Regions from separate parts of the Pediococcus parvulus genome, predicted to be linked through region 1. Evidence: predicted binding sites of a transcription regulator. Region 1 holds the regulator's gene; the other holds the start of a gene.
The links. The regulator HrcA, encoded in region 1, represses chaperone genes, less so after heat shock. The targets are predictions, from matches to a motif close to TTAGCACTCNNNNNNNNNGAGTGCTAA.
Positions count from the first base shown of each region.

Region 1 (3,430 bases):
CTAGTTTGGGTGTTGATTTTTTATATGTGGTCAGTTTCACATCCACTTTTGCGCATTTAACTCCTCAAGAATTTGTGGATCAATATATGGTTAATCTGCATGCAAAAGCAATCGTTGCAGGTTTTGACTATACTTACGGGCCACGTGAAATTGCGGATATGACTCATTTACCAAGTTATGCCAAAGATCGTTTTGATATCGTGACAGTAAACGAATTTTTATTAGACGGTCAAAAAGTTAGTTCAACCAAAATTCGTGATGATTTAAAGAAAAGTGATGTGGATCATGCCAACAAGTTCTTAGGATATGTTTACCAAACTAATGGATTAGTAGTTCATGGTGAAGCTCGGGGACGAACACTTGGATTTCCTACGGCAAATGTATTGTCAGATCCATGGGTACGAATTCCGGGGATTGGAATTTATGCTGTTCGAATCAAAATTGGCACAAAATGGTGGCCAGCGATGGCTTCTGTTGGCCGTAATGTCACGTTTGGAGAAAATCGTCCGATCACGTTAGAAATCAATATTTTTGATTTTGATCAGGAAATATATGGTGAAGTAGTTTCCGTAGAATGGTATCACTATGTGCGTGGTGAAATAAAGTTTGCGAATGCTGACAAATTAATTGAACAATTAAAGGCCGATGAAAAAAACATCCGGCAATATTTTGCGAATTTAAATAATGGAAAATCAAATTAATGTAGATGCATTTTTCAGTTAATACCTTGCCATTGAAATCTGATTTAAATCAGAACGTAAAGTATCAAAAAATGCTGTAGCACCTTGGACGAAATCTCTTAATACAAGCAAAAAGCTAGGCTTTTAAAAAAAGAATAGTACAAATATCAAAAAATGTTTGACTAATGTTGACATTTGAAAGAACATTTGTTATCTTTAATAGTGTCTTAGCACTCCAATGTGCTAAGTGCTAAAAGAGGTGATGGTTTTGCTGACAGATAGGGAGTTATTGATTTTACAAGCAATCGTTCAGATCTATACGAGTGATGGTCAGCCAGTAGGTTCAAAAGCTTTAGTTAGCCAATTACCGATGCATGTGAGTTCGGCAACAATTCGTAATGAGATGGCGACGCTGGAAGAAATTGGGTTGCTTAAGAAAACTCACTCTTCGTCCGGTCGAATTCCTTCGATCCAAGGCTATCGCTATTATGTTGACCATTTGTTGAAACCTGATAAAGTTCAATCGAGTGATTTGCGACAGATACGTTCTTCGTTTAATCATCAGTTTCAAGAAATTGATGATATCGTTGCCGAATCGGCGGATATGCTTTCTAAGTTAACTAGCTACACTGCCTTTACAGTAAAGCCTGAATTGAAAGATGCAAAGCTTGAAGGGTTCAGATTGGTTCCATTAGGAAATCATCGTGTTATGGCTATTTTGGTAACTGACAATGGTGACGTTCAGAATAGAACTTTTAAGGTGCCTTCAAACGTTGATCCTGAAGCTTTAGAAGCAGTTATTCGGATCATTAATGATGAATTAGTTGGTTTAACGTTGTCAGAAGTTTTCAAAAGATTAGCAACGGATATTCCGAATCAAATCGGAAAGTACATTGAAACGCCAGAGGGTTTCTTGGATGTTTTCGAAGATGTTTTGAAAAAATCAGCAACTGAACGATTCTTTGTTGGTGGGCAGCTAAATTTACTGGATTTTTCCAAGCAGCATGATTTGGGTGCAATTCGATCTTTATATCGTTTGATGAACCATTCGACGGATCTTGCCAGCGTTTTGGGTTCGCCAGATCAAAATATTAAGGTTCAAATCGGTAATGAAATTACTAATAATCTGTTAAAAAATTATAGTTTGATTACAGCAACTTACGATGTTGATCAACATGGTAAAGGTGTTATTGCAGTTTTGGGACCAACGAGTATGCCATATTCCAAAATGATTGGGTTGGTTGGTGCGTTCCGAACAGAGCTAGCAAGAAGATTGATAGATTATTACCACGATATTGATGATAGTTGAGAGGTGTGAACGTAGTGGCAGAAGACAAGAAGACTGAAAAGATCGATGAAACGGTCGAAAAACAAACAAAAGAAACAAAAAAAACTAAAGTTAAACCTGATAAAAAAGTAAAGGGCGAAAAAAAGTCCAAGAAACAATCAAAAACGGCTACCCAGATTGAAGAGTTAAAAAAACAAATTACCGAATTGAATGGTAAAGTTGATGCTATAACTGATCAATACATTCGTGCTAAGGCTGAAACGGCCAATATTCAAAAACGAAATGAAAAAGAGCAGGCAAACTTGGTTAAGTATGACGGTCAACACTTAGCCAAAGACATTTTACCAGTGATTGATAATCTTGAGCGTGCTTTGGCGATTGAGGTGTCTGACGAAAATGGAAAGCAACTGAAAAAGGGTATTCAGATGGTTTTTGATCACATGAATAAGGCCTTAAAAGACAATCATGTAACTGAGATTGAAGCAGTTGGTCAACCATTTGATCCACACATTCATCAAGCCGTTCAAACGGTGGCTGTTGAAGAAGGCGGCAAAGCTGATCAAGTAGTGAGTGTCCTGCAAAAGGGATACATGCTAAAAGATCGTGTTTTACGGCCTGCAATGGTTGTTGTGTCACAATAAATTAAAAAGAGGGATAATAAAATGGCAAGCAATAAAATTATTGGTATTGATTTAGGAACAACAAATTCCGCGGTTGCAGTCCTCGAAGGAGACAAACCAAAGATTATTACTAACCCAGAAGGTAGTCGAACAACACCTTCAGTGGTTTCATTTAAAAATGGCGAAACTCAGGTTGGAGAAGTAGCTAAACGACAAGCAATTACTAACCCGGATACAATCGTTTCCATCAAACGTCATATTGGTGAAAAGGGTTATACAGTTAGTGCTGGTGGCAAGTCTTATACACCACAAGAGATTTCAGCAATGATTTTGGAATATCTGAAACATTATGCTGAAGATTATCTTGGTGATACTGTTGAAAAAGCAGTTATCACTGTACCAGCTTATTTTGATGATTCACAACGACAAGCAACTAAAGATGCGGGTAAAATTGCCGGTTTAGACGTTGAACGAATTATCAATGAACCTACGGCATCTGCTTTAGCATATGGACTCGACAAGCAAGATAAAGATGAAAAAGTCTTAGTTTATGATCTTGGTGGTGGTACTTTTGATGTTTCTATCCTTGAATTAGGGGATGGTGTTTTCCAAGTACTTTCTACAAATGGTGATACACATCTTGGTGGTGACGATTTTGATCAAAAGATCATTGATTGGTTAGTTGATGACTTTAAGAAAGAAAACGGTGTTGACCTTTCTCAAGACAAGATGGCTTTACAACGTTTGAAGGATGCTGCTGAAAAGGCTAAGAAGGACCTTTCTGGTGTAACTGAAGCTCAAATCAGTTTACCATTTATCTCAGCTGGAGCTAATGGTCCCTT
Region 1 covers NZ_OZ061292.1:1,097,531-1,100,960, forward strand. Annotated here, with positions in the region: gene ribF (riboflavin biosynthesis protein RibF) at 1-701, shown strand, start outside; gene hrcA (heat-inducible transcriptional repressor HrcA) at 949-1,989, shown strand; gene grpE (nucleotide exchange factor GrpE) at 2,004-2,609, shown strand; gene dnaK (molecular chaperone DnaK) at 2,631-3,430, shown strand, end outside.

Region 2 (3,430 bases), 400 kb from region 1:
CTAGTGAGCAGGTTTAACCCCTCGTTAGTTAAAGTAAAAACAATTTTTTCATCAGTTTGTGTAATATTGCTAACCATTGCTGAAGTAATCTCTGAAAAATCACTAATGGTAATCGTATCATCATTTGCTAAGCTAGTATATTGTTCATCTGTACTTGAGACGCCATTTAACTTATTTACTGTAATGGTTCCTTGACCAATATCAACCGTTACTGCAGATTTGTCAGTATAATTGTATGGATTAACTGCATATCCGGTATGTTGAACAGCATTTAAATTGTTTGATTCATCCATACCTTTAAGAGCAGCCAGTACAAAATCTGGCTGTAACGGTAACATATCAGTATAGTATGAATTTACCGTATTCGTTTTAGTATCCCAAGCAGCGGCCAGCAAACTAGATTCACTTATATTTGACAAATCAATCCCGTTGTCTTTTCCTAAAGCAATTAAATTATTAATAGCTTTCTGCTGATCCGCAGTGATGGTGGTATCAGTTGTTGGCGTATCAGCACTACCTGTTGACTCATTTGTGAGGTCACTTGCTTCCGATGACGCACTTTCTGCACCTAATCTACTGCTACTTTGTGTCACACTATCATCTGATGCTTGACTAGAATCATTCGTTTCACTGACTGGTGCACCACTTGCTACCTCGGAACTCTGAGATGCCATACTTGATGTACCTAAAGTATTTGAAGCTATGCCGCTATTGCTTGTATTTGAACTTTTGGATGCAACAGAACCGGATGACATCGCACTTGCCGCCACACTATTCGTTACCGCAGACGAAAAGCCTGTCCTTGCCATACCACTGTTATCTGAATCCGATGCCGCGGATGAAGCTGCTGTCTCAGATGTTGCGGCGCTAGTCGCCGTCACACTAGCTGAACTACTTTTTTCCGTGCTAGACTCAATCACATTATTATTTGTATCAGCATGCACATTAGACGAAGTAACTACCCCTGTACCAAAACTTAGGACCGCTATGCCAGCCACTAGCCAGTGTTTGCCTTTTTTATACATCTTAAAATGCTCTTTTGTAGTTGCCTCATAATTTGCAACACGTTGTTTCCGCGAACTTTTTGCCATAGCACTAACCTCTTTTTTTATATGTACCTATTTATCAACCTCAAATAAAGATAGCACTTACATTATTCTATTTTGTACACAAACATACTCAATTAAATAAATGTTGTACTATAACGACTTGATTATAGTGTATAAAAATTAACTTTTCAATTTATTTTTTAAAAATTCCCTCGTATACTTAATCTACTTCGATTTCAGCTCATTTATCAATACAGTTTTCATGAGTAACCACTGCCGTATTTCATGTTTCGTGCTACCTGTTAGCCTAATATTTACTAGTAGCAAAATTCTTATTTTTGTGCTAAATTATAGACTTTGAAGCGTAACCGATTACGTTGAAAAACTTTTCTTCAGTTGAGTTAAATTGTTTGACCTTTTTTGACCATAGCGGTAAGCTGTAAACATGTTAGCGATGAGCTAATAAAATTAAGATGAATTTTAAAGGGAGGTTGCTAAGTTATGAACTTAGTTCCAACAGTTATTGAACAGTCATCACGTGGCGAACGTGCTTATGATATTTATTCCCGTTTACTAAAAGACCGAATCATCATGCTCTCTGGCCCAATTGATGATGATGTTGCAAACTCAATCATTGCCCAGCTTTTATTCCTAGACGCTCAGGATTCTGATAAAGATATTTATCTTTACATTAACTCACCAGGTGGTGTAGTTACAGCTGGACTCGCGATTTATGATACCATGCGGTTCATCAAATCCGATGTCCAAACCATTGTAATGGGAATGGCAGCATCCATGGCAAGTGTTCTGGCTTCTTCTGGTACAAAGGGCAAACGTTTCGCATTGCCTCATTCAGAAGTTTTGATTCACCAACCATCCGGTGGTGCTCAAGGACAACAAACTGAAATTGAAATTGCAGCAACTGAAATTTTGAAGACTCGTAAAGAATTGAACAAAATTTTGGCAGATAATTCTGGTCAGCCTTTGAAGAACATTAATCGCGATACGGAACGTGATCATTACTTCACAGCCCAAGAAGCTGTTGACTACGGTCTGATCGATGCAATTATGCAAAACAATTCAGATTTAAAGTAATCTGAGCAAACAAAAATGGTGTGGATTTTAAAATCCACACCATTTTTTAGTTTAAGCTCGCAATTTTTCTGCATATTCATTGAGTTTACGTAATCGATGATTAATACCTGACTTAGAAATTGCACCACTCGGAATTAATTCTCCTAATTCCTTTAAACTCACTTCTTGATTGGCCAACCTAGCCTCAGCGACCTCTTGCAGTTTGGGTGGCAAACTATTGATACCAACAACCTCATCAATATATCTGATATTGTTAATTTGCTTACTGGATGCATTGGCTACTTTGGATAAATTGGCATTTTCACAATTTACCAGTCGATTTACAGAATTGCGCATGTCACGCAAAATCCGAATGTCTTCAAATTTCAGCATTGAATTTGTTGCTCCAATTAAAGACAAGAAATTAGCGATTTGCTCTGCCTCTTTCAGATAAACAATGTAACCACTTCGCCTTTCCGTCGCTCGAGCATTCAAATCATAACGGTTCATCCAGTCCATAATCATGGCATTGTGAGTTTCGTAAAGAGAATAAATTTCCAAATGATACCGACTAGTCTCTGGGTTATTAACTGAGCCTCCCGCCAAAAAAGCACCACGTAAATATGAGCGGATTTCGCCTTCCGTCGTTAATAAACCATCCGGAACCTTTTCATTAATTTGATAACCATCGGCCAAAATTGACAAATCCTCTAAAATTGCCTGGGACCTTGTCATTAAACGCACAATGTACAAATTGTTTTTCTTCAATTTCATTTTGCGTCGAACAATTAGTTCACCCTCAACGGAATAAAAATCCTTTAACAGTGCATAAATTCTGCGCGCAATGGCAGGATTTTCGGTTTGAACGCTCAGAACTAATTGATGATGGGCCAAATTAATTGATCCATTCATACGAATCAACGCCATTAACTCTGCTTTTGCGTTTTGTTGATGTACCTTAATCCCCGTTAATTCCTTTTTTACTTCACTCGCATAAGACACGAAAATCCCTCCCTTCACAAAATTTAATCACAGGCCTTAGGATTACCCGCAACGTTTAATAATTCTTCTGCAACCCGATCCCCATCATGAAACGCGCCATGATCACGTAAACACAAAAAGTTATCTGAAACAACTCGACAATTTTGGACACGTAATCCTTTAAAATCAGGCCGAACTTGTGTCGAATATTCATCATAACGATTATAGTCCATATAATCGTCAGGCACTTTTGCCGTGTTTACCAAAACGGTATCCACAAAGTTTTGACCTAAATGGCGGTTCAAAACTGCGACATGGTCAGAATC
Region 2 covers NZ_OZ061292.1:701,436-704,865, reverse strand. Annotated here, with positions in the region: gene AB3217_RS03340 (KxYKxGKxW signal peptide domain-containing protein) at 1-1,091, opposite strand, end outside; gene clpP (ATP-dependent Clp endopeptidase proteolytic subunit ClpP) at 1,551-2,144, shown strand; gene whiA (DNA-binding protein WhiA) at 2,196-3,125, opposite strand; gene yvcK (uridine diphosphate-N-acetylglucosamine-binding protein YvcK) at 3,149-3,430, opposite strand, start outside.
Region 2: the regulator HrcA is predicted to act here: its motif matches at 1,370-1,396, upstream of clpP (ATP-dependent Clp endopeptidase proteolytic subunit ClpP).